DNA from 4 places in the Paraburkholderia sp. A1BS-2L genome. Region 2 is predicted to be linked to each of the others. Evidence: predicted binding sites of a transcription regulator. Region 2 holds the regulator's gene; each other region holds the start of a gene.

Region 1 (7,309 bases), 840 kb from region 2:
ACGAGCCGACCAACGACCTTGATATCCCCACGCTCGAACTGCTCGAAGAACTGCTGACCGACTACGACGGCACGGTGCTGCTGGTGAGCCACGACCGCGCGTTTCTCGATAACGTGGTGACTTCGGTGATCGCGTCCGAAGGCGAGGGGAAGTGGCGCGAGTACGTGGGCGGCTTCACCGACTGGCAGACCCAGAGCGCCCGCGCGCAGGAAATTGCCGAGGCGCGCGCGCCGAAGGAAACCGCGAGCGTGGCCGTCGCACCGAAGGAGAGCGCGGCGGGCCGCAACGCGCAGCGCACCGTGAAGCTTTCGTTCAAGGAGCAGCGCGAGCTTGAGGAACTGCCCAAACGTATCGAGGCGCTGGAGACCGAGCAGAAAACAATCGGTGCGCAGATCGAGGACGGCTCGATTTTCGCGAAGGATGCGCAGGAGGGCGCGCGCTTGACCGAGCGGTATGCGGCGATCGATGAGGAATTGCTGGTTGCGCTGGAGCGGTGGGAAGAGTTGGAGAGCAAGCGCAAGTGATGTGATGCGCAGAGAAGGCGGCCTGATGAAGGCCGCTTTTTTATGTGGGCTTCAGCTTCGAGAGCTTGTGTTTCAGGTCGGGCAAGGAGGTCTGTACGGTGCTCCAGACAATGTCGATGTCGACGGCAAATAGCCGTGCGAGACCTGGTTGCGCATTCCGTACATCGCCTCCCACGGTATCTCCGGGTGCGCGGCCGCAAGGTCAGGATGTTTCGCACGACGGCATCGACAGCCATCGGTGTTGCCTCGAAGCTCTCGTGTGAAAGAGGCTCCGTGTATGTGCGAATGCGTTCGATGGCGTCGAGGATATGCTGCAAGTAATCCGGGGTGCGCAGATCTTTTTTCCTCATACCGGTACCGATTCGGCGACTACGCGGGCACGGAAGGTCTCGGGCAGCGCTTTGGGCGTAAGTACGTCCACTCGCACGCCCATGAGCGCTTCGAGGCGCAACTGAATTTGCGCGAGATCGATAAGCGTAGTTTCCGGCGTTGGATCGACGAGTAAATCGAGGTCGCTATCCTCGTTATCCTCGTCACGCGCCGACGAGCCGAACACGCGCGCATTCATCGCGTGATGGCTTGCGACAATTTCGCGGATCTCAGCGCGATGCGCGCGCAAGGCTTCGGACGGTTTCATAACAACTCCACGCTCCCAAACAGGGCGACAGGCCGGTTGAATTCCTGGCGGCAGGCAGCGCGCCGCACGTGCCCAATTCTTCGCGACTCCCGCACCTCGCTACCCCTCGGCCGAACGGCCGACCCTCTTCCAAATTGCCGCGCAAGCCCAAATCAGTACAATACCTCGCGCATTCGAACAACTGCGGGAGCGCGCGCCGGCCCGGCGAGGTTTGCACGGGCGTTGCGCAGCGCGCTCACCCCGTTGTTTCGACACGGTTTTTTTGAACACTCAACGCGTTTTCCCCGCAGATGTCCACAGGACCTGTGGACAAGCGCGCGGATAACCCCCTGCGGATCACCATGGCAACGAAGAAGTCAAACGCTGCAAACGCTGGATATAGCGAAGCGTCGATCAAGGTGCTCAAGGGCCTCGAGCCCGTCCGGCAACGGCCGGGCATGTACACGCGCACCGAGAATCCGCTGCACATCATTCAGGAAGTCATCGACAACGCGTCCGACGAAGCGCTCGGCGGCTTCGGCAAGCGCATCACCGTCACGCTGCATGCCGACCATTCCGTGTCCGTCGACGACGACGGCCGCGGCATTCCGTTCGGCTTGCACCCCGAGGAGAAGGTGCCCGTCGTCGAAATCGTGTTCACGCGCCTGCATGCGGGCGGCAAGTTCGACAAGGCCGCCGGCGGCGCCTATACGTTCTCGGGCGGCCTGCACGGCGTGGGTGTCTCGGTCACCAACGCGCTTTCGACGCGGCTGGACGTGACCGTCTGGCGCGATGGCAAGGTCGCCGAAATCGGCTTTGCGGATGGCAACGTCGTCAAGCCCATCACCACGCGCAACGCCGCGCGCGACGAGAAAAAGACCGGCACGCGCGTGACCGCGTGGCCCGATCCGAAATACTTCGACTCGGCCAATCTGCCGCTCGGCGAACTGCAGCGGCTGCTGCGCTCGAAGGCGGTGCTGCTGCCCGGCGTCGAGGTCGAGCTCGTCAACGAGAAGACCGGCGAGCGCCTCTCGTGGAAATACGAAGACGGCCTGCGCGGCTATCTGCTCGAAGGCATGGGCGGCAGCGACTTGCTGATCCCGCTCTTCGAAGGCGAGCGCTACGCCGACGCTCGCACCACCGACGACACCTTCGCCGAAGGCGAGGGCGCCGCGTGGGTGGTCGCGTGGAGCGAGGAAGGCTCGCTCACGCGCGAGTCCTACGTCAACCTGATTCCGACGCCCGCGGGCGGCACGCACGAAAGCGGCCTGCGCGATGGCCTGTTCCAGGCCGTGAAGAGCTTCGTCGAATTGCACAATCTGCAGCCCAAGGGCGTGAAGCTGTTGCCCGAAGACGTGTTCGCGCGCGTCTCGTTCGTGCTCTCGGCCAAGGTGCTCGACCCGCAGTTCCAGGGGCAGATCAAGGAGCGACTCAATAGCCGCGACGCCGTGAAGCTCGTTTCGTCGTTCTCGCGTCCCGCGCTCGAACTGTGGCTCAACCAGCACGTCGAGCACGGCAAGAAGCTCGCCGATCTCGTCATCAAGCAGGCCCAGGCGCGCACGCGCGCGGGCCAGAAGGTGGAAAAGCGCAAGAGCTCGGGCGTGGCCGTGCTGCCCGGCAAGCTCACCGACTGCGAGTCGACCGACATCGCGCGCAACGAGCTCTTCCTCGTCGAGGGCGATTCGGCGGGCGGCTCCGCGAAGATGGGCCGCGACAAGGAATATCAGGCCATCCTGCCGCTGCGCGGCAAGGTGCTCAACACGTGGGAGACCGAGCGCGACCGTCTGTTCGCGAACAACGAGGTGCACGACATCTCGGTGGCGATCGGCGTCGATCCGCACAGCCCCGACGACACCGTCGATCTCTCGAACCTGCGCTACGGCAAGATCTGCATTCTCTCGGACGCGGACGTCGATGGTTCGCATATCCAGGTCTTGCTGCTCACGCTGTTCTTCAAGCACTTTCCGCAGTTGATCGAGCGCGGCCACGTGTGCGTGGCGCGCCCGCCGCTGTTCCGCGTCGATGCGCCCGCACGCGGCAAGAAGCCTGCGCAGAAGCTCTACGCGCTCGACGAAGGCGAGCTCGAAGCGATTCTCGACAAGCTGCGCAAGGACGGCGTGCGCGAAACGCAATGGACCATCAGCCGCTTCAAGGGTCTCGGCGAAATGAGCGCCGAGCAGCTCTGGGACACGACGATGAACCCCGACACGCGGCGCCTGTCGCCCATCTCGCTCGGCGAGCTCGACTATGAAGCCACCGTCGCACGCATGACGATGCTGATGGGCAAGGGCGAGGCGGCTTCGCGCCGCTCGTGGCTCGAAGAGAAGGGCAACGAAGTCGAAGCGGACATCTAAGTGCAACTGAGCGCACGCACACGAATACGGACTGATTGAAACATGGACGATCTTTTTGCTGAAGTCACTGATACCGGCGCCCCGGACGACGACACGCTCACGCTCGGCCACTACGCGGAACGCGCCTACCTCGACTACGCGGTGAGCGTGGTGAAGGGCCGCGCGCTGCCCGACGTCTGCGACGGCCAGAAGCCGGTGCAGCGGCGCATTCTCTACGCGATGAACGAGATGGGTCTCGGCGACAATGCCAAGCCCGTGAAGTCGGCGCGCGTGGTGGGCGACGTGCTCGGTAAATACCACCCGCACGGCGACCAGTCGGCGTACGACGCGCTCGTGCGCCTCGCCCAGGACTTCTCGATGCGCTATCCGCTCATCGACGGCCAGGGCAATTTCGGCTCGCGCGACGGCGACGGCGCGGCGGCCATGCGCTACACCGAAGCGCGCCTCACGCCCATCGCCAAGCTCCTGCTCGACGAAATCGACATGGGCACCGTCGATTTCATGCCGAACTACGACGGCTCGTTCCAGGAGCCGAAGACCCTGCCCGCGCGCCTGCCGATGCTGCTGCTCAACGGCGCATCGGGCATCGCGGTCGGTCTCGCCACGGAAATCCCCTCGCACAACCTGCGCGAAGTCGCGGCGGCGGCCGTGGCCATGATTCGGAACCCGAAGCTTTCGCACGCGGAGATCATGGAGCGTTTGCCCGGGCCCGATTTCCCGGGCGGCGGCCAGATCATTTCGAGCGAGGCGGAAATCGCGGCGGCTTATGAGTCGGGCCGCGGCAGCCTCAAGGTGCGCGCGCGCTGGAAGATCGAGGACCTCGCGCGCGGCCAGTGGCAGCTCGTGGTGACCGAATTGCCGCCGAACACTTCGGGCCAGAAGGTGCTCGAAGAGATCGAGGAGCTGACCAATCCGAAGCTCAAGCTCGGCAAGAAGACGCTCACGCCCGAGCAGTTGCAGAGCAAGCAGTCGATGCTCGCGCTGCTCGACGCCGTGCGCGACGAGTCGGGCAAGGACGCGCCCGTGCGCCTCGTGTTCGAGCCGAAGACGAGCAAGATCGACCAGGGCGAGTTCGTCAATTCGCTGCTCGCCAACACGAGCCTCGAATCGAATGCGTCTTTGAATCTCGTGATGATCGGCGCAGACGGCCGTCCGCGCCAGAAGGGCATCAGCGAGATCCTCGGCGAGTGGATCGGCTTTCGCTTCGCGACGGTCACGCGCCGCACGCAGCATCGCTTGACGAAGGTCGACGACCGTATCCACATCCTCGAAGGGCGGGTGATCGTCTTCCTCAATATCGATGAGGTCATCCGCATCATCCGCGAGTCGGACGAGCCCAAGAGCGCGCTGATGAGCGCGTTCGGCCTCTCCGAGCGCCAGGCCGAGGACATTCTCGAAATCCGTCTGCGCCAGTTGGCGCGGCTGGAAAAGATCAAGATCGAGAAGGAGCTCGCCGAGCTGCGTGAAGAGAAGGCGAAGCTCGAAGAGTTGCTCGCGAACGAGTCGTCGATGAAGCGGCTCATCGTGAAGGAAATCGAATCCGACGCCAGGCAGTACGGCGACGACCGCCGCACGCTGATCCAGCAGGAAAAGCGCGCGAGCTTCGAAGTGCGCGTGGTGGACGAGCCGATCACGGTGGTGGTCTCGCAGAAGGGCTGGGTGCGCGCACTCAAGGGCCACGGGCTCGACCAGCAAGGCTTCACGTTCAAGGCCGGCGACGGGCTCTATGCGGCGTTCCAGTGCCGCACGCCCGACACGCTCATCGCGTGGGGCAGCAACGGGCGCGTCTATTCGGTGTCGGTTGCGCAATTGCCGGGTGGCCGCGGCGACGGCGTGCCGGTCACCTCGCTCATCGAGCTCGAAGCGGGCACGCATCTGCTCCATTACTTCGCGGCGAGCGCGGACCAGCAATTGCTGCTCGCGTCGAGCAACGGCTTCGGCTTCATCGCGAAGATCGGCGACCTCGTGAGTCGCGTGAAGGCCGGCAAGGCGTTCATGACGATCGACGAGGGCTGCGTGCCGCTCGCGCCGATGCCGATGCTGCCCAATGCGATCCAGGTGGCGTGTCTTTCGTCGGGCGGGCGCCTGCTCGTGTTCGGCCTCGACGAGATGAAGACGCTTTCGGGCGGCGGGCGCGGCGTCATTCTGATGCAGCTCGAGGAGAAGGAGACGCTGGTGCAGGCGCTCGCGATCACGGCGGCGGGCGTGGTGCTCGAAGGCACGGGCCGCGGCGGCAAGGCGGGCGAGGATCAGATGGCGGGCGCGGTGCTCGCGCCGCAGATCGGCAAGCGTGCGCGCAAGGGCCGTGCGCCGGATTCGAGGCTCAAGGTCATCACGGGCATGCGTCCGGTGCTGGCGCAATAACTCTACGTACAAGGAATCTCAAGCATGGCTCACGCGATCGAAATCGCGCTCTTTCTGCACTTGCTGAGCGTTGCCGTCTGGGTGGGCGGCATGGTGTTCGCCCACTTCTGCCTGCGTCCGGCGCTCGAAGACCTCTCGCCGCAATTGCGGCTGCCGCTCATCGAGTCGGTGTTCGGCCGCTTCTTCAACTGGGTGGGCATCGCCGTGATCGTGATCCTGCTCACGGGCGGCTTTCTGCTGATGAAGTTCGGCGGCGGTCACGCCACCTGGCAACTGCACGCCATGGCCGGCCTCGGCGTGATCATGATGCTGATCTTCGGCCATATCCGCTTCGCCGTGTTTCCGCGCATCCGCCGCGCGGTGCAGGCGCAGAAGTGGCCCGACGGCGCGCGCGCCGTGGGCACGGTGCGCCGGCTCGTGATCGTCAATCTCGTGCTGGGCGTCGTGACGATTGGCGTTGCGGTGATGGCGCGGGGGTTCTGAGCTTTCGGGCTGGCCCACGCTCGCGGCGCGCGCTTTAAAGCCACGCTTTATAGCCGCTCCGCGAGCGCATAACGCTGCATGCAGCGCTCCATCGCGTCGAAGAACGCTTTTTCCGCCGCATTCTGTTTGCGGTCGCGATGCCACAGCAAGTGGATGTCGACATCCACGAGCCCTTCCTCCGGCGGCAGCCGCCACAGGCGCTGCCGCGCCAGATCGTCCTTCACGATGTGCTCGGGCAGGCAGCCGATGCCATAGCCCGCGAAAATGAGCCTCCGCACCTCGTCGAGGCTCGGCGACGACGCCACGATTCTCCCCGTAAAGCCGCGCTGGTCGCGAAACACCGTAAGCGGCGAGAGGCTGTCGCCAATCTGATCGCTCGTGAACGACACGAAATTCTCCGCGAGCAAGTCTTCCATCGTCAGCTGCGAGAGGCCGAATAGGCGGTGGTGCCTGCCGCAGAACATCGCATAGCGCTGGCGCAGGAAGCAGCGCATCTCGAGCTTTTCGACCGGCGTGCGGCACAGGCTCAGGCCCGCGGTCGCGGTCTTTTGCAGCAGCGACGAGATGATGTCCGACGAGCGCATCACTTCGATCTGCAGATCGATGCGCGGATACGCCGAGTGGAGTTCGGCAAGGAACTCGTCGTAGACGCGCGACTCGATCCGGCTGACCGTGAGCAGGCGGATCGAACCGGTGATGTCGGCGGTACGCGCGTCGAGCCCGGTTTCGAGAAGCTCAAGGACCAGCGCCGCACCGTGAAGCTGCCGGTCGCGGAAGTGTTCCGCTCGGCGCGGGGGCTCGTGCTGCTGTGCATCGGCGCGAATACCATCGGCATCGCGGGCGTGTACTTCACCAACACCTTCATGATCGCGTACACGACGCAGTACGTCGGCATCACGCGCTCGCTCATTCTCGACTGCCTGTTCGCGGTGGCAATCATCCAGTTCCTCGCGCAGCCGCTTGCGGCG
Region 2 (7,309 bases):
AGCATTCGCCGGGGAGGACGTCGAACGACAGGCCGTTCACGACGGTCCTGTCTCCGTAGTGCTTGATCACCTGCTCGAATTCGATGGCGGGCATGGTTGGGGGGCTGTTGCATGTTGCAAGGCGGCCTATTATAGGGCGTTCATCTCCCCATGCCGTTGCACCATCGATGTGCACGCAAACCTGGCGTTTTCCAGCCCTTGCGTGTCGAATTGCGGCGCACCATCATGTAATAGTGACCTGCGTTTCCAGACGGGTAGGGAGAATCGATCATGGCGAGCTACAAGAAAATTCTGCTTTGTTACGACGGCTCGCGCGAAGGCCGCAAGGCGCTGCGTTGCGGCGCGGATCTGGCGCTGGACCTGCATGCGGAGACCCATCTGCTTTCGGTGGTCGACATGCGCTCGACGATCGCGCAAAGTGCGGGCTTGCTCACCGACGTGGCATGTGGGCGCTTCGAAGAAACGGCGCGCGAGATTCTGCAGGAAGGCGTGGACTGGCTGACCGAACGCGGCGTGCGCGCGCAGGGCCACTTCGCGTTCGGCCATCCGATCGACGAGATTGCGAATCTCGCCAATGAGCTGCACGTCGATCTCGTAGTGGTGGGGCATCGCTGCCGCACCGGACTTTCGCGCTGGTGGATGGGTGCGGGCAATACGCCGCTGCTCGACCGCGTGACGTGCAGCATTCTCGTGGCCTGCTCTTCGGCTGCCGAGGAAAAACAGCAACAGCAGGCGGCGGCCTAGCCGCTATCAATCGCTTCCGCGATTGCAGCGCTCAGTCAATCAGCGAAAAGCGGCGGAGCCACTACCACGAAGATGGCTCGCCGCAATTCTTGCGGTTCATCTCGGTACGGCTTGCTCAGTTCGACGCGCTCGCGTCGTTGCCGGTATTCGGCTCGTTCAATTCCACGGCGGCGAGCTTCCACGAAAACAGCCCATGACGCTGCAGGATGGCGGCATAGCGATCGCCGCCATAGCCGCTGTTTGCGCCGCGCTGCCACGTGACAACGAACGTGTTCAGACTGCGATAGCCCGCCGAGGTTTGCGCGCGCGGCTGAGCTTGCTGCGGCTGCGGCGATTGCGCCTGAGCCGGCGGATTGCCGGGCGCGGGCTGCGTCGCTTGGCCTGCCTGTGACGATGGTGGCGGCGACGGCGCTTCAGCCGGCGGCACAGGCGCGGGCCGTTCTCCCGGCTTGCCGGTCGGCGGCATGCCGCTGAGCAATGCGGCCACGCCCTCTGGCGTGGCATACGCGTCCACCAGTGGGCCGATCAGCGCATTGCCGATCATCGCGCCGAACAGCATGAGTGGATTGCTGGCGTGGGCGGCCTCCATGCGTTGTTGCAGCATCTCGCCAACCTGCTGCTTCAAGCTCGCGCGCAGCGCCGGGTAGTCGACGTACTCGCTCAGTGCGGCTGCGTCGCGTGCGTCGGCGGCTGCCTTGAGGTTATTCAGCGCGATATATGGCGATGCATAGCCATAGCCCACTGCCGCCACGATTGCAACCGCCGCGACGGCGATTGCGACGGGCTTCTTCCAGCTGGATGATTTGCGCGGATACGTTTGGGTATCGGTCATTGGTTAGTGCAACCCTGCAGTGTTCAATCAGGGTGTTGACCGCGCGCAATCAAAAACGATCCCACTTTTATTGCTTACTTTGCCAGCGCGACCGGCGCATCGGCCTGCTGCTCCGCGATACAGCGGTCGATGGCGCGGCACACCGCCTCCATCGTGCCCACCATGATGAGCCGCGACTGGCCGTGATAGACGCGCACCGGTGCGCGGCGGTCGGGCTGCTCCGCATTCAGCGTGCTGTTGAGCGAAACGCGTGCGAAGGCCGGCTGCGCGGAAGGCAGCGGGCGCGCTTCGTCTTCTTGCTCGATGTCGTCGAAGAGCGAGCCATTGATCTGGTAGCCGCATTGACGGCCAAGGGCCGCCGCCGAAGCACGCGCCTCGCGCATGGCGCACGAGGCAATCCCGCGCAGATGGCGCAGACGGCCGAATTGACGGAAGGGCAACAGGCGGGCAAGGCGTTCCATGACTCTCTCCGGAAAATGCGCAGAAGATGCGCAGAAAATGCGCAGGCGGAATTATCAGAATTCGGTGGGACGGATCAGACCAACGGCAATGCCTTCGAGCGCGAAATCCGCGCTGCCGGCCGCGACGAAAATATTCTCGTAGTCAGGGTTCTCCGCGATCAGCTCGATGCCGTTGCGCTGCCGCTTCAGGCGCTTCACGGTGACGTCGTCGCCAAGACGCGCCACGATGATCTGGCCATCCTTCGCTTCGCTCTTTTTTTGCACGGCGAGCAGGTCGCCGTCGAGGATGCCCGCGTCGCGCATGGACAGCCCGCGCACCTTGAGCAGGTAGTCGGGCCGGCTCGAAAAGAGCGCGGGGTCGCAGGTGTAGTTCTGCGAAATGTGCTCTTGCGCGAGGATCGGACTACCCGCCGCGACGCGGCCCACGAGCGGCAGCGAGAGCTGCATGAGGCCCGCGTGCGGCAGCGTGAATTGATGCGGCAGATCGCCCGGACCGGGCACGAGGCGGATGCCGCGCGAAGCGCCCGCAGCCAGCTCGATCACGCCCTTGCGCGCCAGCGCGCGCAGATGTTCCTCCGCCGAGTTCGCCGAACTGAAGCCCAGTTCGGCGGCGATTTCCGCGCGCGTGGGCGGAAAGCCGGTGCGCTCGATCGCGCGGCGGATCAGATCGAAAACCTGCTGCTGTCGTGCGGTGAGTTTGGTCATGGCGCTACTGTATGTTTGAACAGGTGACTGTATTTTTATACAGTACTCGCCGCTTTTCAAGTGTTACTTGAACTTTGTCATCCGCACGGCGTCGCGACGGCGCTTTCCCTTCCCCGACGGACGCAACCACCGGCAAAACAGGCGCAAGCGCCCAATTCCTCCGTCCTTACCACTTTTACGTATTAAAAAATGAGAAAACATCATTTTTAATAATGTAAGCCGATCGCTAGACTGGCCTCCATCGATTGCTGCATGGCACGCGAGAACGCACGAAAGTGCACGAATGCGCACGACGACACGGAGAAAAAGTGGATGAAACAAGGCATTACGGGGCACGCATGGTTCAGGACGCTGGCGGCGAAACTGCTGATCGGCGTGGCGCCGCTCGTCGGCATGGCGGCCTTCGCGCCGGCGGCGCATGCGGACACGGCGCTGCTCAACGTCTCCTACGATCCCACGCGCGAGCTGTATCAGGACATCAACGAAGCCTTTATCAAGGAGTGGAAGGCGAAAGGCGGCGAGACGCTCACCATCAAGCAGTCGCACGGCGGTTCCGGCGCTCAGGCGCGCTCGGTGCTAGACGGACTGCAGGCCGACGTTGTGACGCTCGCGCTCGCCTGGGACATCGACGCACTCGCCAATAAAGGGCTGATCGCGAAGGACTGGCAAATGCGTCTGCCCGACAACGCCTCGCCATACACCTCGACCGTCGTGTTTCTCGTGCGCAAGGGCAATCCGAAGCGCATCAAGGACTGGGACGACCTCGTGAAGCCCGGCGTCTCGATCGTCACGCCCAATCCGAAGACCTCGGGCGGCGCGCGCTGGAATTACCTCGCGGCGTGGGCCTATGCGGCGCACCAGCCGGGCGGCAACGACCAGAAGGCGAAGGCCTTCGTCACGAAGCTCTACAAGAACGCAGGCGTGCTCGACTCGGGCGCGCGCGGCGCGACCACGAGCTTCGTGCAGCGCGATATCGACGACGTGCTGATCGCCTGGGAAAACGAAGCATTCCTTTCGGTTAAGGAGTTCGGGCCGGACAAGTTCGAGATCGTGGTGCCGTCGGCCAGCATTCTCGCGGAGCCGCCGGTTGCGGTGGTCGACAAGGTCGTGGACAAGCACGGCACGCGCAAGGTGGCGCAGGCGTATCTCGAGTTCCTCTATGGCGAGAAGGGGCAGGAGATTGCCGCGAAGAACTTCTATCGTCCGCGCTCGGACAAGGTGCCGGCGGCGATCACGGCGAAGTTCCCGAAGCTCAAGCTTTACACGGTCGACGAGGCGTTCGGCGGCTGGGCCAAGGCGCAGAAGACGCATTTCGCCGATGGCGGCGTGTTCGATTCGATTTATCAGCCGCAATAAGCCGGCCGTAAGCCGGCCGTAGTAAGCCGACGGCAATACGCAGTAGCAAGCAACGCCAAAAACAAGGCGCGCCCGACGAGGCGCGTCTTTAGCCGCGGCGCCCCGCATGTATCGTATGACGAGAGGTGCTCCGCGCAACCCATGTGAAGAGATAGAGCATGACGACGTTTCGATTACAGAAGCCAGGCGCGCTGCCGGGATTCGGCGTGACGCTCGGCATCACGGTGGCGTATCTGAGCCTCGTGGTGCTCATTCCGCTTGCGGCCACGTTCCTCAAGACCGCGACGCTCGATTGGGCGCAGCTCGTGCGCGCGGTGGCGTCGCCGCGCGTGCTCGCGTCGTACCGCCTCACATTTTTCTCCGCGCTTGGCGGAGCGCTCATCAATGCGGTGTTCGGGTTCTTGCTCGCCTGGGTGCTGGTGCGCTACACGTTCCCGTTCAAGCGCGTGATCGATGCGCTCGTCGATCTGCCGTTCGCACTGCCGACTTCCGTGGCGGGGATCTCGCTTGCCGCCGTGTATGCGGGCAACGGCTGGATCGGCCAGTTCCTGCAGCCGCTCGGCCTCAAGATCGCGTTTACGCCGCTTGGCGTGCTCGTGGCGCTCACGTTCATTGGCCTGCCGTTTGTCGTGCGCACCGTGCAGCCCGTGCTCGAGGAGTTCGAGCGCGAGCAGGAAGAGGCCGCCGCCTGCCTGGGCGCGTCGCGCTGGCTCACGTTTCGCCGCGTGGTGTTGCCGGCGGCATTGCCTGCGCTGCTTACGGGTTTTGCGCTCGCATTCGCGCGCGCGCTGGGCGAGTACGGTTCGGTCATCTTCATCGCGGGCAATGTGCCGATGAAGTCGGAAATCACGTCGCTGCTCATCATCACGAAGCTCGAGCAATACGACTATGCGGGCGCTACGGCGCTGGCTGTGGTGATGCTGTGCGTGTCGTTCGTCATGCTGCTGCTCATCAACACGTTGCAATGGTATTTGCAGCGGCGCACGAGCCGCCGGGCATCGCGCGGCGTGTCGCGCTCGCGTGTGCCGAACCCGATGCACGCGGGTGTTGGAGGAGAGGCGCAATGAGTGCAGCAAGTACGCGGGTCCGCGATGCAGGACGTCCCAATTCCGTAACGGAAGCGCCCTGGGTGCGCTGGCTCCTCACCGGCATTGCGCTGGCGTTTCTCGCGCTGTTTCTGGCCGTGCCGCTCGTGGCCGTGTTCTGGCAGGCGTTGAGCAAGGGCATCGGCTTCTATTTCGTATCGCTCGCCGACCCCGATGCGCTCGCCGCGATCAAGCTCACGCTGATCACCGCCGCGATCGCCGTGCCGCTCAATCTGGCGTTCGGCCTCGCGGCATCGTGGACGATCGCCAAGTTCGAGTTCCGCGGCAAGGCGTTGCTCACCACGCTGATCGACCTGCCGTTTTCGGTTTCACCCGTGATTTCAGGGCTCATTTACGTGCTGCTGTTCGGCGCGCAGGGCTGGCTCGGCCCCTGGCTTGCGGACCACAATGTGCAGATCATCTTCGCGGTGCCGGGCATCGTGCTCGCGACCATCTTCGTGACGTTCCCGTTCGTCGCGCGCGAACTGATTCCGCTGATGCAGGCTCAGGGCACCGACGAGGAAGAGGCCGCGCACGTGCTGGGCGCGTCGGGCTGGCAGATGTTCCGGCGCGTGACGTTGCCGAACATCCGTTGGGGTCTGCTGTACGGCGTGATTCTCTGCAATGCGCGCGCGATGGGCGAATTCGGCGCGGTTTCGGTGGTGTCGGGACACATTCGCGGCCAGACCGACACGATGCCCTTGCACGTGGAGATCCTCTACAACGAATACAACTTCGCGGCCGCGTTCGCCGTGGCTTCGCTGCTTGCGTTGCTCGCGCTCGTTACGCTGGGTCTCAAGCTGCTGGCGGAGCGCCACATGTCTGCGGAGCTGCGCGATACCGGCGACGTGCCGGCGCTCGCGGGACCGCCGGCCACGCGCAGTGCGGCCGCGCCTCAAGGCGCAGTGATTGGCCAACGACGTACACAACAACACCCACAACAACACACCCGCGCGTTGCGCCGGACGCTTGAACAGGGAAAGGGCTAAAGATGGGCATCATCGTTCGTAATCTGCACAAGCGTTTCGGCGATTTCACCGCGCTCGACCATGTTTCGCTCGACTTTCCGGCGGGCGAGCTGGTCGCCTTGCTCGGGCCTTCCGGATGCGGCAAGACCACGCTGCTGCGTGTGATCGCCGGGCTCGAATATGCCGATGAAGGCCAGGTCGTGCTCCAGGGGCAGGACGTGGAGATGGTTGGCGCACGCGAGCGCCAGGTGGGCTTCGTGTTCCAGCATTACGCGCTGTTCCGCCATATGACCGTGTTCGAGAATGTGGCGTTCGGGCTGCGCGTGAAGCCGCGCAACGAGCGTCCCTCCGAAGCGCAGATCCGCAAGAAAGTGCATGAGCTGCTCAAGCTCGTGCAACTCGACTGGCTCGCGCAGCGCTATCCGTCCGAGCTTTCCGGCGGCCAGCGCCAGCGCATCGCGCTGGCCCGCGCGCTCGCCGTGGAGCCGAAAGTCCTGCTGCTCGACGAGCCGTTCGGCGCGCTCGACGCGAAAGTGCGCAAGGAGTTGCGCAGCTGGCTGCGGCGCCTGCACGACGACCTGCACATCTCGACGATCTTCGTCACGCACGACCAGGAGGAAGCGCTCGAAGTGGCCGACCGCATCGTCGTGATGAATCATGGGCATGTGGAGCAGGTCGGCAGCCCCCAGGACGTGTACGATCATCCGCAGTCGGCGTTCGTCTACGAGTTCCTCGGCGCGGCGAACCGCTTGCATGGGCGAGTCGGCGTGCAAGGCTTCGTGGCCGACGGCGCGGCGCAGCCGATCGCGGTGCAGGCCGGCTTCGAAGGTCCGGCGCTCGCCTACGTGAGGCCGCACGATATCGTGCTGCATCGCGATGCCGACGCACATCGCGACGGCCTCGTCGTGGACGTGCGCCGTGTGGTGACGCTCGGCGGCGCGGTGCGCGTGGAACTCGAAAGCCGTGCGGGCGGCGTGCTCGAGGCGCAGCTCGATCGCGAAACCTGGCGCGCGCTGAGTCTCGCGCCCGGCGACGGCGTGACAGCGGTGCCGCGCGGGCTGCGCGTGTTTCCCGCCTGATGGCCGGCGCATAACGAATAATTGACCGATTGATCGCCGAATTAGTCGACACATTAATCGACGAAAGCGCGGTTGGCGG
Region 3 (7,309 bases), 280 kb from region 2:
ACCGAGTTCATCATCGGCGCGCACTACACGCCGATCCGCATGGAAAGCCTCTATATCGGCTGCGTGAGCCATAGCCGCCAGTTCTTCCCGGCCGGCAACGTCGACGAATACACCATGCGCCAGGCCGAACTGGCCGCCACGCGTGAGATCCAGATCATTTCCTCCGACTATCGCAAGACCGGCTGGGACCAGGCGATCGGCTCCTCGGGCACGGCGCGCGCGCTCGCCGAGCTTGTGGAAGCCAACGGCTTCAACGACCCGGGCATCACGCACGGCATCTCGCGCGGCGGCCTCGAGCGCCTCAAGCGTGCGCTCATCAAGGCCGAGAACGTCAACCGCCTGAAGCTCGTCGCGCTCAAGCCCGACCGCATTCCGGTGCTCGCGGGCGGCCTCTCGATCATGATCGCCGTGTTCGACGAACTGGGTATCGATTACGTCGACACCACCGACGGCGCGCTGCGCCTGGGCGTGCTGTACGACCTGCTCGGGCGCTCGCAGCACGAGGACATGCGCACCGTCACCGTGGAAGGCTTCATGCGCCGCTATGGCGTGGACCGCGCGCAGGCGGCTCGCATCGGCGAACTGGCGGTTAGCTTCTACGACCAGTTCGACGAGCCCGACGACGAGCGCCGCGAGGAAAACCGCATGTTCATAGGCTGGGCGGCGTCGCTGCATGAGATCGGGCTGTCGATTTCGCACAGCGCGTATCACAAGCACTCGGCCTATATCGCCAGCAACGCCGACATGCCCGGCTTCTCGCGCACCGACCAGGCGCGCCTCGCCACGCTCGTGCTCGGCCACGTGGGCAAGCTCGGCAAGCTCTCACAAACGCGCGACGTGGAATGGCCGCTGCTGTTCTGCCTGCGCCTGGCGGGCCTCTTGAGCCGCCGTCGCGCCGATGTCGGCCTGCCGGAGATCAAGGTGATCCAGGAGGGCAACGGCTACGAAGTGCTGCTGCCGAACACGTGGGTGCAGAACAATCCGCTCACCGATTACAACCTCGTTCAGGAAGCGGCCGAGTGGGGCAAGCTCGGGATTCCGTATCGCGTGGTGTACTCGGACGACTGAGGCACGGCGATTCAGACGCTGATGCGCGACGGCGAGTCGCGCCACAAAGCACAACGCCCGGCCTGCGAGCCGGGCGTTGTGCTTTGTGGCGCTGCCTGGCGCTTGTCTGGGCTGGCCTGTTATGGACGCTCAGCGCGCGGCGGCGTCGCCGAGGAAATGGCGCGCGTAGCGCTCGTTGATATCCGAGAGACGGAACAGCGTGAGGAAGTCGGCGCAGTTGAAGTCTGGGTCCCATGCCGGCGCACCGCAGATCTTCGCGCCAAGGCGCAGATAGCCCTTGATGAGCGGCGGCGGCATGGCGGACGCGCCCGTGCGCAGTTCCTCGACGGGCAGCGGCGTGTGCGGGAACGCGCGGTACTCGGGCGCCGTGAGCGCGTTCGCTTCGAGCGAGGTGTAGAGATTGGCGGCGTAGTGGCCGCCGTCGGCCATCGCGACGCTCGCGCAGCCGAGCATCGTCTCATAGCCGTTGTGCGTCATGTAGGCGCCAAGGCCGCCCCACAACGACATGATGACCGAGCCGCTGCGGTAGTCCGGATGCACGCACGAGCGGCCCACCTCGACCATCTTGGGGCGCAGGTGTGCGAGGCGCGACAGATCGAATTCGCTCTCGGCGTAGAGACGCCCGATGCGCGCGGCCTGGTGCGGCGGCAGCACGCGGTAGGTGCCGACGACCTTGAGCGTGTCGAGATCGCGCACGAGCAGGTGATCGCACCAGCTGTCGAAGGCGTCGACGTCGAGGCCCGCCGGGCCCGCGAGGCGCGCGCCCATTTCCTCGGCGAACACGCGGTAGCGCAGGCGCTGCGCTTCGCGCAGCTCTTCGTCGCTGCGCGCCCAGGCCACCTGCAGGCGATGCTGCGCGGTAACCGTTTCCTCGGCGCGCGGCAGGCGCCGATTCGACTCGAAGAGGCTCGCAGCGAACGGCAGGGAAGGCGTCGGCAGATCTCGCATAGGGCGTCCTGGTCGGAAGTAAGAGAACTTTTCCGGCAATTTAGTAAGACGCGGTTACGTTTCCATGAAGACGCAATGACGATTCGATGACGCGCTGTAAGGCCACGCTGGGAAAGGCAGGGGATGACGCCCGTGCCGCACGGCGCTAGACGAGGTCGGGCGTGATGGCGGCGAACAGGACCGCTTCGCCGTCGCCGTTGCGCTCGCGGCTTTTGATCCAGAAGACGCCGGCTTTTTTCATCGCCCAACTGCGGCGGGTGTTTTCGTTCGACAAGAGGCGTGCGGCCACTTCGCCGAGCGTCGGCTGATGGCCGATCACGACGACCGTGGAGGCGATGCCTTCCGGCCAGCCGGCGGCCGCGAGCACGGCGTCGACGCTGGCGTTCGGTGCAATCTCGCGCACGACGCGGTACTGATCGGTGAGCGCTTCGGCGGTTTGTATCGTGCGCGCGGCGGGGCTCGCGAGGATCACCGCGTCATCGGGCAGGCGCGCGCGCAGCCAGCGCGCGACGTTCTGCGCCTGCTTGCGCCCGCGCGTGGTGAGCTGGCGGGCGAGATCGCTCGCGGCGATGTCTTCGGCTTCGGCATGGCGCCAGAGGATGAGGTTCATTTGGCGGTTCCCTTGGAAGAGGGGCGTGTGTAGAGGTCGTTTTCCACGCGGGTTTCCTGCATGGTGCACGCGGGGTGAGGCGGCGGCAAGGTATCTGCCTTGAGCGATGTGGGTTTGACGATCTCTGGAAGAGGGCGATATAATCAGCGATTCGTCGGAGCGTAGCGCAGCCTGGTAGCGCATCTGATTTGGGATCAGAGGGTCGTAGGTTCGAATCCTATCGCTCCGACCACGATATTCAAGGGCTTAGCATGCATGTGCTAAGCCCTTTTTCTTTTTGCGCGGGCGCGGCGCGGGTGTCTCAAGAACTGGTCAGCCCGTGAAGCATTGCGTACTGAATCAGCTCCGCGTTGGAAGTCAGGTGCAGTTTGCGCATCGCCGCCATTTTCTGAGTGCCGATTGTGGAAGTCGTGCGGCCGGAGCGGCGGGCAATTTCGGTGAGTGACATGCCGCGTGCGATTAACTGGACGATTTCGCGTTCCTTGCGCGAAAGCGCAAATTTGTGCTTGATCTCTGCGGGTGGGGCGGATACCGAAAGCCTGCGTGCGACCATATCGGAGACGGCGATTTTGCTGCCGGACTGCGCATACTGACAGACCTTGATGAGTTCGCTCAGCGACTCGTCTTTGGTGACAATGCCGGCGACGCGTGCGTGTATTAGTTCTCTGATTGTGCTGATGCTTGTTGTCATCGTGGAGTATCAACGGGATTTTCGTGATGATTAAAAATTAGCACTCCATTAATGTTTACATTTCGGGTTATTTGCGACTTGATCGCGTAAATCTGTGCATCTCTTTTTGTCTTCTGATCACATCGATTTCCTGAAAAAGCGAAATTTCTTCGTTAAATGAAAGCGGCCATGGAGACTCTGTCAAATATCGTGGAATCAATAAATAAGATTATTTCTACGCGGATTTATTTTTATGCCTGGTAAACATTGCTTGTGATTGTGTAATTACTTTTGAGGAGGAATTTTTCGAAAATATCGTCGCTTTCATGAGGCGATGCCGGGCGAGATGCAGGCGGCATCGAACGGGAGGGATTTAATCATGCGGGTTTTGCGAGGGGGCTCCAGCCAACGGTGCGCAACCTGCGCTGCTGCAAGACAGATCGAAGTTTGAGGGGAGGAACGCATCCGCTTCCCCAACCCCGCCAAATACTGTATAAATATACAGGTTCCGACGAGGCTTTCATGCCGTGCCGGCAATCCTGTGATGCCCCGTTTCGGATTGGGCAGGGCGTTCTATTCCCTTTTTCCAGAGCGCAATCATGGCAGCACTCCAGTTTGCGGCAACGCACCTGCCGCCCGGGCTGCAAAGCCGGGTCTGGCAGGGCAATCAGCTCGCGCACGTGGGCGAGCGCACGGTGGCGAGCGGTCATGCCGCGCTCGACGCCCAGTTGCCCGGTGCGGGTTGGCCTGCGGGCAGCCTGACCGAGCTGCTCGTCGAGCAGGGCGGCATCGGCGAGATGCGGCTCGTCGCGCCCGTGCTGCGCACGCTCACTGCTCGGGCGGGACGGTACGTGCTGCTCGTCGCGCCGCCGTGGCGGCCTTACGCGTGCGCACTCAAGGCGTGGGGAATCGCGCTCGAGCGTCTGATCTGGGTGCGCGCGAGCGAGAGCGAGGCGCCGTGGGCCGTCGAGCAGGCGCTCAAGCAGGATGGCATTGGCGCCGTGCTGCTCTGGCAGCCGAAGGCGCGCGCCGATGCCCTGAGGCGTTTGCAGGTCGCCGCGCAGGACTCGCAGTCGCTGGCGTTTCTGATGCGTCCGCCCGCTGCGCGCAGCCAGTCCTCGCCGGCGCCGCTGCGCATGGTCTGCACACCGGTGCCGCCGCCCGAGGATGCGCGCCTGAACCGCCGTGAACGGATGCAGCTCACCGCTGTGTCCGTCGATATTTTCAAGCGCCGCGGGCCGCCGCCCGCCCAGCCACTCGTCATCACTTTGCCGCTGCAGGAGTCGGTGCTGCCCCAGCCGGGCGCATGGCCGGCCGCGCCGTGGCCCGGGATCAATCATGTTGTGGATCGCCGTCACCTTGCCGTTGTTGCCGCTGGAGGCCGTGAGGCCGCCCGTGCCGCTCATGTCACTCACGTCGCCAGCACTGGAGTCACTGCGGGCCAGTCGACCTGACGAGGCTACGGGGCAGCGCTGCTGTGTGCTCGCCGATCACGCGCGCATCCTGATGGCCGATCTCGATGCGTTGCGCCTCGGCGTGCAGCCGGGAAGCACGCGCGCTCATGCGCTTGCGCTCGCGCCGGGGCTCGTGCTGCTCGAGCCCGATGCGGCGCGTGAGACGCGTGCGTTCGAGGCGCTCGCGCTTGCGCTGCTCGTCTACACGCCGAAGGTGTCGCTCGCGCAGTCGCATACGCTCCTGCTCGAAGTCGGGTCCGGATTGCGTCTTTTTGGTGGCGTGCGCGCGTTGCTGACCAAGGTGGCGGCCACGGTGGCCAGTTGCGGCCACGCCGCGCGCATCGCCTGCGCGCCCACCGCCTGGGGCGCGTGGGTGCTCGCACAGGCGCGCGCGAGCGCCGGGGCGCATGCGGCGCGGCGCTTTCGCGTGCTCAAGGAGGCCACGCTCGTGCGCGCGCTCGACGCGTTGCCGGTCGCGCTCGCGCCGTTCGCCGCGCAGCACGAGCAGGCGCTCACGCAGATCGGCTGCGCGACGCTCGGCGATTTGCGACGGCTGCCGCGCGATGGCGTCGTGCGGCGCTTTGGCGACGGCGTGCTCGCCTGGCTCGCGCAGGCGCGCGGCGAGGCGCCCGATCCGCGTGCCTGGTTCGCGGCGCCGCCCTCGTTTCATGCTTCGCTCGAATTGCAGGCGCGCGTGGAGAGCGCCGAGGCGCTGCTGTTTGCCGCGCGTCGTCTCGTGATGCAGCTGGCCGGCTGGCTGGCCGTCCAGCATGGCGCGTTGAGCGGCTTCGAGCTGCGTCTCGAGCACGAGCTGGCGTCGCGCCACGCGCCGCGCACGTCGAGCCTTGCGCTATCGTGGGCCGCGCCTTCGCGCGATGCCGAGCATCTGCTATGGCTGTTGCGCGAGAAGCTCAATCAGACCGCGCTGACCGCGCCCGTGATCGGCCTTGCGCTCGTCGCCGATCAGGTGAGCGCTTATGCACCGCCCACCGACACGCTGTTTCCCTCACCCGAGGCGTCGGACGCGTCGCTCTCGCAACTGTTCGAGCGCATTGGCGCGCGCATCGGCGAGCAGAACGTGCTGCAGTTGTTCGTCGAGGACGATCATCGGCCCGAGCTGGCGATGTCGGCGCGAACCTGGCGGACGAGCCGCGGTGCGCCTGCGCGCCGGACCGCGCGCAAGCCGCGCGATTCACGCAAGTCGGAGGCTCGCTCCGACGCGCAGCAAGAAGCCGTGCCCGTGCAGACGGCCTTCGATCTGCCCGAGGTGCCGCTGCCGTCGCAGCCACGCCCGGCATGGCTGCTCGAAAAGCCGCTCAAGCTCGCGATGCGCGGAGACCGGCCGGTTTATCGGCGCCCGCTCAAGACGCTCACGCGCACCGAGCGCATCGAGGCGGGCTGGTGGAACGGCGAGGGCGTCGGGCGCGACTACTACGTCGCCGCCGACGACCAGGGGCGCATGTTCTGGCTGTACCGCGAGCGCATTGGCGGGCAGTGGTATCTGCAAGGGCTTTTTGGCTAACGCCGTTTCATCTTCCGCATCATGTCGAACCGTGGAGCGGGCGCATCGTTGCCTGCACAACTTTCTTCGCAGGGGCCGGCGCTGCCCGATTATGCGGAGCTGCACTGCCTGAGCAACTTCACGTTCCTGCGCGGCGCGTCGCGCCCGGGCGAACTGGTCGAGCAGGCTATCCGTCACGGCTATCGCGCGCTTGCGATTACCGACGAGTGCTCGTTCGCCGGCATCGTGCGTGCGTATAGCGCGCTCAACGAATACGACGAAGCGCGCAAAAAGGCGCATGACAATGCCGCGGCGGCCGGTGCCGTGCCGGCGCCTGGCCCGTTCGTGCCGTCGCTGCATCTGCTGATCGGCAGCGAGCTGAATCTCGTCGATGAAAACGGCGCGCCGTTCTGCACGCTCGTTGCAATCGCGATGAATCGCGAGGGCTACGGCAACCTGTGCGAGCTGATCACGCTCGCGCGCTCGCGCGCGGAAAAAGGCCACTACCGCGTGCATCCGTCCGACTTCACCGATCCCGAGCCGGACTTCGCGCATCTGAAGCATCTGCGCGACTGCGTGTTGCTGCTCGTGCCGCAGCGAGCGGCCACGCTCGCGCAGACGCTGCGCGCCGCGCACTGGCTCGCGGGCTTCGCGGCCGAGCGCGCATGGCTCGCGCTCGAACTCTGGCAAACGGGGGGCGACGACACGCAGATCGAAGTGCTGCGCCACGTCTCGCAGGAAAGCGGCTTGCCGCTCGTGGCGGCGGGCGGTGTGCTGATGCACGCGCGCTCGCGCAAGCCATTGCAGGACACGCTGAGCGCGGTGCGCATCGGCAAGCCGCTCGCGTCGTGCGGCCGCGCGCTGGAACCGAATGCCGAACGTCATCTGCGCTCGCGCGTGCGGCTCGGCGCGCTGTATCCGCGCGATGCGCTCGATGCGACGCTCGAAGTCGCGCGCCGCTGCACGTTTTGCCTGAGCGAGCTGGCCTACGAGTATCCCGAGGAGCTCGTGCCTGCGGGCGAGACGCCCGCCTCATGGCTCGAAAAGCTCGTGATGAA
Region 4 (7,309 bases), 580 kb from region 2:
CCGTGACGTACGAATTGCCCGTGGCCCACGACAGCGTGTTGCGAATGAGGCCGTCGTTGATCTTCGGATGGGTTTCGTTCCAGTCGGTTTCCATCACGCCCTTGTCGCGCTGGTCGACCACCAGCAGGAAGCCCTGCTCCTGCCAGAAGCGGCGCACCTGCGGCCAGACCTGGTCGGGCGTGCGGCTGTCGATGACGAGCCAGCTTTCCGTGCCGTCACGCTGAATGTGCATGCCAGGCACCTGCGGGAGCACTTGGGTCTGGTCGGACACGGGCGCCGCGGCCTGAACCTGCTTGAGCGCGGACAGCGAGGTTTCGCCGCCTTGCGGAGGCAGCGAGCGCTGGTCGCCTGTTTCGTCGAGCAGGTTCGGCGGCACGGCCAGCGACGCCTGCTTCGCCTTCGCATCGCTGCGGTAATCGATCTTGCCGGGCGTCGGCGAACTGCAACCGGCGACCAGCCCGCCCGCCATCAGGAGCGCGAGCGCGCGTGCGGCAAGACGTTGGTGAAAATCACTCATGTTCGGGTAATCCCTTCGGCTAGGCCACGGGCTAGTTTCCGTGGATCAACCAGCCATTTTACCGGTGAGACGCCGCGCTGTGCAAAAACCGGGCGGCGACGGCACTGCCCGGCATGCCTCAGCCCGTCAGACCGGCGCTCCAGACGCTGAATGACGGACCCCGCAGCCCGCTTTTACCCGATCTATGTAACGTTCATCAACATTCCATAAGCCACTCTCCACACCTGCGAATCGAGAAAATTTCTTTTTCTATCAATGCACTAAGGACGCAGACGCGGGGCCGCCAGTTTTGCGCCTCTCGACATTTGAAGTTCGCCTATCTTGCAGAAGCGGCCCGATGTTAATTTCCCCGAGAAAAAGAGATAAGCGCGAAGAACAACATACGGAGAGTTGATGAAAACTTACAGCTGCTTGCAGGCGGGCCGCGCTGCGGCCTTCGCCTGCCTCTTCTCGTGCCTCGCGGCCGGTGCCGCGCCAGCCCACGCAGCACTCGGCGACACAGTCCCGCCCGAGGCGCCACCAGCCTCCGCGCCCGCTAACGGCCTGACGCTCGCAGGCGGCGCAGCACGCGTGACGCGCTACGTCGACACGGGCGGCACGCACTTCAACGCGTACATCGCCACCCATAGCGGCCAGATCTTCGCCTACACGTGGCAAGGCCCCACCCCGCCGGACCTCGATGCGCTGCTTGGCCGCTACGCCGCCGACTGGCACAGCGGCGCCGCCGCGCTCCATGCCGCCGGACGCGCCGGCCTGCACGCTGCACGCGTCGATACGCCCACGGTCGTCGTCGAATCCGGCGGCCACATGCGCAGCTATATCGGCCGTGCGTAGCTGCCCGCGGCAATGCCTGCGGGCGTCACGGAAGGGGACCTGCAATGAGCACGCCGGCACGACGCGTTTCGCCCACGGGGGAGCGTGCAGGCGCGCGCTCCAGCGTACTCGCAGGCCTCCTCGCCGCAGTGCTCTCGGCAGTGCTCTCGGCCTGCGGGGGAAGCGGCAACACCGGCGTAATAAGCGGCACGACGCCCGCCAGCACGCCCGCTGCCGCCAGTGCGCCGTCAAGTGCGAGTTCGCCGTCTGCGACCAGTCCGGACACATCCAGTACGACCGGCACCGTACCGCAATCGACCACGCCGAATGTCCTTGCGGTCAGTGTCGCAGCCACGCCTGAGGCCGCACGCAACATGCTCATGGCGAGCGTGACGGTATGCGTGCCGGGCACGACGACCTGCGCAACCGTCGATAACGTGCAGGTCGACACCGGCTCGCAAGGCCTGCGCCTGCTCGCCTCCGCGCTGCCCGCCGGATTCGCCCTGCCCGCCGTCAATGCGGGCGCCAGTTCGTCACCCGCTGGTGAATGCGCGGCCTTCGGCACCGGCTATACGTGGGGCGCGGTGCGCAGCGCCGACGTGCGGCTCGCGGGTGAACTCGCCCCTTCATTGCCGATCCAGGTGATCGCTGACCCATCCGTGCCAACCACGCCGAGTTACTGCCATGGCTTCGGGTTCGCGATGATCAACTCCACCGCGCTGCGCTCGAACGGCATCCTCGGCGTCGGGACGTTCAATGCCGACTGTGGCGCAGCCTGTGGCAATCAGCCCAATCGTTCGTGGTACTACGCATGCCCTTCCGGCAACTGCACGGCGAGCGCGCAGCCACTCGCGCAGCAGGTGCGCAACCCCGTCGCGTCGTTTGCCACCGACAACAACGGCGTCGTGATCGATCTGCCCGCGGTGCCCGATACGGGCCAGAGCGCGGTGAGCGGATCCCTGATCTTCGGCATCGGCTCGCAACCGAACAATGCGCTCGGCAGCGCTACCGTGCTGCGCGCGAATACAGTTACGGGCTACGTGACGACCACAACCTCGGACGGTTCGATCTATCCGCTCAGCTATCTGGACAGCGGATCGAACGGCTTCTTCTTCGCGAACTCCGCCCTCACGCGCTGCGGCGTGTGGTACTGCCCGAGCACGCCACAAAGCATCGGCGCATCGATCAAGGGAACGGACGGCATCAGCGCACCGGCCTCGGTTTCGGTCGCGAACGCGCAAACGCTCCTCGCCAGCAGCAACTGGGCGTTCAACGACCTTGCAGGCTACAACGGCAATATGTTCGGCTGGGGATTGCCGTTTTTCTTCGGGCGGCGCATCTATACGGCAATCGAAGCTCAGGTGACGCCGGCGGGAACGGGGCCGTATTTCGCGTTCTGAGTGGCGCGCGCAAGCGCGCGGGTCACTCGTCGTCGACGTCCGGTGCGGGTGTGGTCCGGGCGAGCGCGCCCGGAGAAAGCCAGCGGAACGACGTGAGGCTACCCGTCTTGTCGTAGGTGCACTCGGCAGCGGTGGACGGGCGCGGGGCCTTGTGCAAACCGAGCTTCACGGCAAGCGCCGCGATCGGCGTGGTGGGCTTGCTCTCCGCGACTGAAGCCGCGAGTGGGTCCGCAACAGGTGCGGACGCCGCGGAGACCCCGGAAGCCGCCGACACCATGGACCCAGCCGGCGGCGCCGACGCGCCACGCGCAGTCGCTGCGCCAGTCGACGTTGAAGTTGCCGTCGAGGTCGGCATGGAACTGGCCGAAACGCTCGCCGCACTCGCATCGGAGGCGCTTGCTGCCGCACCCACGGGCGCGCCCGCCAGAGCGGCGGCGGCCGATGCGCTGAGCCCGCCCGATGCCGGCAATGCGCCGCGATCGAGCAGCCCCTCGACCACGACGCGTTTGCCGCGATACGCCACGGCGGTATGCGTGACGGACAGTGCGCCCAGCGAAGCGCTGGCGAGCCGGGTGCGCATTTCCCGCGCGCACTCACTGGGATTCTGGTACTGCGCGACGCATCCCGCGAGCAGAGTGGCCCCGGCGGCGAGGCCGACGAGGCAAGCTTTCCGTTTGTTCATCGCTCTTGTTGCGCTTCTCGCGCGGTTCGGTTTTCAGGCTGCGGCAATTGTAGCGTACAGGCCGCAAGGACCCGAGGCGCACCGGACTTTGGCGCCGCTGCCGCGACCGGGGGCTCGCGGGCCGCGCCGGCCTGCTATCATCACTGCTGTATATTCATACAGTGCCGCGCGTGCTTCCCGACTCCCCCGATCCGTTCTATTACCTCGCGAACTTCGAGCGCGTGCTCGCCTCGCTCGATGCGCGCTGCGCCGACTTGTTCGACACAGCCGAGCGGCGCTTCATGCAAAGCTTCGGCGCTCTGCCGCGCGGCTCGCGCGCGCTGTTCGTACGCATGCTGATGCGTAAGGGCCCGAATTTTCGCGCAAGCAAACTCGACTACGCCGAGATTGGCTGCCCGCGCGCCGCGGCCGCTCCCCTCGCCGATGCCGGCTGGCTGGACAGTGCGCCCGTGCTTGCGTTCGATGCCCTCGCGGCACTCGTCACCAAAGCCGAATTGCAGGCGCTCAGCGCGCGCCTGCTGGCCGATGCCGTTGCGCCCGGCGCGCGCGCCACGCGTGCCGAAACGCTCGAAGCCCTGCAAGCCGCTGCGCCCGAGGCGCGCGGTTGGTCAGCGTGGTTTCCGGGCTCGGCCGATACCGTCTTCCATTTGGCCGCCGCGCCGCTGTGCGAACGACTGAGGCTGATGTTCTTCGGCAATCTGCGGCAAGACTGGTCCGAGTTCGTGCTCGCCGATCTGGGCGTCTATCGCTACGAGTACGTCCCGCTCGACAGCGCGTCGCGCGCGTTCCGGCAGCGCGCCGACATCGACGCCTGGCTCGCGCTGCGAGACTGCCGCGAAACCTTCGATCTCGCGCCCGACGCCGCAAGCGCCGTCAACGCCGTGAGCGCGGCGCTCGATACGCTCGACATGCTCGCGCCGCACACCCGGTCCAACGACTGGCTGCGCTCGCGTCACGACCGGGTGCGCCACGCAGCGGGTCAGGCTGCAGAGCGGCTGGGCGAACCGGCGCTCGCCTGGCGCGCCTATGTCGACTGCGGCCATCCCGAGTCGCGCTACCGGCGCGTGCGCGTGCTCGAGCAGTTAGGTCGCCGCGACGACGCCCTCGCGCTCGCGCAGGCGATTGCCGGCGCGCCCGCGAACGAGGAGGAAGCACAACGCGCGACACGCACGCTCGCGCGCCTCGCGCGGCGGCGCAGCACGAGCCCGATACCAGCGGCAACACAGGCAGCGACGCGGGCAGAAATCGCGGCAACTGGCGTAATCGAAGCCAGCGATGCGCCGACGTTCACCAGCGCCGAACTCACGCTGCCCGCCGCCTGCGCGGGCCTGCGCGTGGAGGAAGCCGCGCGCCGGACGCTCGAGTGCGCGGACGCACCGGTCTTCTACGTCGAGAACACGCTCATCAACGGCCTGTTTGGCCTGCTCTGCTGGCCCGCGCTTTTCGCAGCGCTGCCGGGCGCATTCTTCCATCCGTTCCAGCGCGGCCCCGCCGATCTGCACGCCGCCGACTTCGTCCAGCGGCGCGCCGGGCTCTTTGCCGCCTGCCTCGCCGAACTCGAAAGCGGCACGTACCGCGCGACCATCGAAAAGCGTTTTGACGAGAAGCACGGCATCCAGTCGCCTTACGTCGCATGGCCCGCGCTCGACGCCGCGCTCCTCACGCTCGCGCTCGACTGCTTTCCCGCTGCCCATCTGCGGCTATGGTTCGAGCGGCTCCTGCGCGAACCCGCCGCGAACCGCTCGGGCCTGCCAGACCTCGTGCGTTTCTGGCCCCGCGAGCGACGCTACGAACTGATCGAAGTGAAAGGCCCCGGCGACCGGCTGCAGGACAATCAGCGCCGCTGGCTCGCGTATTGCGCCGCGCACGGCCTGCCCGTGACCGTGCTACAAGTGCGCTGGGCGGTGCAGGCCAGCACGAACGCTGCGTCAATGCCATGAGCTACACCGTCGCGGTCCGTACGCTCTGTGAGTTCACCGCAAAACGCGGCGATCTCGATTTGCGCTTCACACCCTCGCCCGATGCAAGCGAAGGCCGCGCCGGCCATGCTGCGATCGCAGCGCGCCGGCCCGCCGGCTACGAAACCGAAGTCGCGCTCACCAGCGTATTCGGCACGCTCACCGTGCGCGGCCGCGCCGACGGTTACGATCCAGCACGCCAACGGCTCGAAGAATTCAAGACCTATCGCGGCGATCTGGATGCGATGCGCGAGAACCAGCGTGTGCTTCATTGGGCACAGTTGCGCGTCTACGGCGCGCTGATGTGCGAAAAGCTCGGCCTCGACGCGCTCGAACTCGCGCTCGTCTACTACGAGATTGGCTCGGGACGTGAGACGGCGCTCGTCGAGCACGCGAGCGCACAACTATTACGCGCGGAATTCGAATCGCGGTGCGCGCGCTTCATCGCGTGGGCGGAACAGGAAAGCGCGCATCGCGCGGCGCGCGACGGTGCGCTCGCGGCATTGCGCCTGCCGCATGCTGCGTTCCGCGAAGGCCAGCGCGATCTCGCCGAGGCCGTATGGCGCGCCGCGACGCAAGGCCGCTGCCTGCTCGTGGAGGCGCCGACCGGCATCGGCAAGACCATCGGCACGCTGTTCCCGCAGTTGAAGGCCTGCGCGCGCGCCGGTATCGACAAGGTGCTGTTCCTGAGCGCCAAAAGCTCGGGGCGTCAACTCGCCATCGATGCGCTCAACACGCTTGCCGATGCGCAGGCCGATGGCAAAGCCGGCGCGGGCAGCAGCACGACCGCGCTGCCGCTGCGCGTTTTGGAACTGGTCGCGCGCGAGAAGGCCTGCGAGCACCCCGACCTCGCCTGCCACGGACAATCGTGCCCGCTTGCGCGTGGCTTCTACGACCGCCTGCCCGCCGCGCGCGCCGCCGCCCTCGAGCGCGTGCGGCTCGAGCGCGCGACACTGCGCGAAGTCGCGCGCGAGCACGAGGTGTGTCCGTACTACCTCGGCCAGGAGCTCGCGCGCTGGAGCGACGTGATCGTCGGCGACTACAACTACTACTTCGATGTGAGCGCCATGCTGTTCATGCTCGGTGCGCACAATCAGTGGCGCATGAGCGTGCTCGTCGACGAAGCACACAACCTGCCTGAACGCGCCCGCGCGATGTATTCCGCCGAGATCATGCAGACTCGCATGGACGCCGTGCGACGCGCCGCGAGCGCCCCGGTGAAGCTCGCATTGACGCGTCTCGCGCGCCACTGGAACGCGCAAACCGCCATGCAGCCCCAGGCCTGGCGCGCGAGCGAAACACTGCCCGAAGGTTTTGTCGCCGCGCTCGGCGATGTGATTGCCGCGATTGGCGACCAGCTTGCGCAACCGGCGCTCATGCGCGACGCCGAACTCGAACGCTTCTATTTCGACGCGCTGCACTTCGTGCGCATGGCCGAGCGCTTCGACGCGCAATCGATCTTCGACGTCACGCCGCTGCGCGCACGGGAAGCGAAGCGTCCGCGCTCGACGCTCTGCATCCGCAACATCGTGCCGGCGGGCGCGCTGCGCGCGCGCATGGCGGCGGCCCACAGCGTGACGCTTTTCTCCGCCACGCTCGCGCCCACGCACTACTACACCGACATGCTCGGCTTGCCGGAAAACACCGTGAACGTCAAGATCGGCACGCCATTTCGCACCGAGCAACTCGAGGTGCGGATCGCACGCGATATCTCGACGCGCTACAAGGACCGGGAGCGCTCGCTCGACATACTGGTCGCGCGGATCGCCGCGCAATATGCTGCGCGGCCCGGCAATTACCTGTGCTTCTTCAGCAGCTACGATTATCTTCAGCTTGCCGCCGATACCTTCGTCGCGCGGCATCCACATGTGAGCACATGGATGCAGTCGCGCACGATGGACGAAACCCAGCAACAGGCTTTCGTCGCGCGCTTCGTGGA

What was found. Region 2 encodes LexA, which represses DNA repair genes until DNA is damaged. Its sites were predicted from a motif close to ACTGTATNNNNATACAGT; they were not measured.
Region 1: a site for LexA is predicted at 1,415-1,432, ahead of P5W98_RS04500 (DNA topoisomerase IV subunit B). Genes of this name have one in related genera too.
Region 3: a site for LexA is predicted at 3,785-3,802, ahead of imuA (translesion DNA synthesis-associated protein ImuA). Genes of this name have one in related genera too.
Region 4: a site for LexA is predicted at 3,558-3,575, ahead of P5W98_RS05685 (VRR-NUC domain-containing protein). Genes of this name have one in related genera too.

What each region holds. Positions count from the first base shown of each region.
Region 1 is NZ_CP120428.1:1,003,122-1,010,430, forward strand. It holds gene P5W98_RS04490 (ATP-binding cassette domain-containing protein) at 1-524, shown strand, start outside; gene P5W98_RS04495 (nucleotidyltransferase family protein) at 871-1,161, opposite strand; gene P5W98_RS04500 (DNA topoisomerase IV subunit B) at 1,503-3,494, shown strand; gene parC (DNA topoisomerase IV subunit A) at 3,537-5,858, shown strand; gene P5W98_RS04510 (CopD family protein) at 5,883-6,341, shown strand; partial or broken gene P5W98_RS04515 (substrate-binding domain-containing protein) at 6,389-7,072, opposite strand; partial or broken gene P5W98_RS04520 (MFS transporter) at 7,085-7,309, shown strand, end outside.
Region 2 is NZ_CP120428.1:1,839,219-1,846,527, reverse strand. It holds gene nodI (nodulation factor ABC transporter ATP-binding protein NodI) at 1-94, opposite strand, end outside; gene P5W98_RS08270 (universal stress protein) at 271-744, shown strand; gene P5W98_RS08265 (DUF2939 domain-containing protein) at 860-1,576, opposite strand; gene P5W98_RS08260 (hypothetical protein) at 1,651-2,037, opposite strand; gene lexA (transcriptional repressor LexA) at 2,092-2,742, opposite strand; gene P5W98_RS08250 (sulfate ABC transporter substrate-binding protein) at 3,055-4,098, shown strand; gene cysT (sulfate ABC transporter permease subunit CysT) at 4,257-5,165, shown strand; gene cysW (sulfate ABC transporter permease subunit CysW) at 5,162-6,172, shown strand; gene P5W98_RS08235 (sulfate/molybdate ABC transporter ATP-binding protein) at 6,175-7,230, shown strand.
Region 3 is NZ_CP120428.1:2,116,842-2,124,150, reverse strand. It holds gene ppx (exopolyphosphatase) at 1-1,068, shown strand, start outside; gene P5W98_RS09580 (GNAT family N-acetyltransferase) at 1,198-2,016, opposite strand; gene sixA (phosphohistidine phosphatase SixA) at 2,162-2,626, opposite strand; tRNA gene P5W98_RS09570 (tRNA-Pro) at 2,782-2,858, shown strand; gene P5W98_RS09565 (response regulator transcription factor) at 2,928-3,317, opposite strand; gene imuA (translesion DNA synthesis-associated protein ImuA) at 3,896-4,750, shown strand; gene P5W98_RS09555 (Y-family DNA polymerase) at 4,635-6,272, shown strand; gene P5W98_RS09550 (error-prone DNA polymerase) at 6,294-7,309, shown strand, end outside.
Region 4 is NZ_CP120428.1:1,261,040-1,268,348, reverse strand. It holds gene bamC (outer membrane protein assembly factor BamC) at 1-517, opposite strand, end outside; gene P5W98_RS05700 (DUF2844 domain-containing protein) at 911-1,351, shown strand; gene P5W98_RS05695 (DUF3443 domain-containing protein) at 1,396-2,730, shown strand; gene P5W98_RS05690 (hypothetical protein) at 2,753-3,412, opposite strand; gene P5W98_RS05685 (VRR-NUC domain-containing protein) at 3,583-5,352, shown strand; gene P5W98_RS05680 (ATP-dependent DNA helicase) at 5,349-7,309, shown strand, end outside.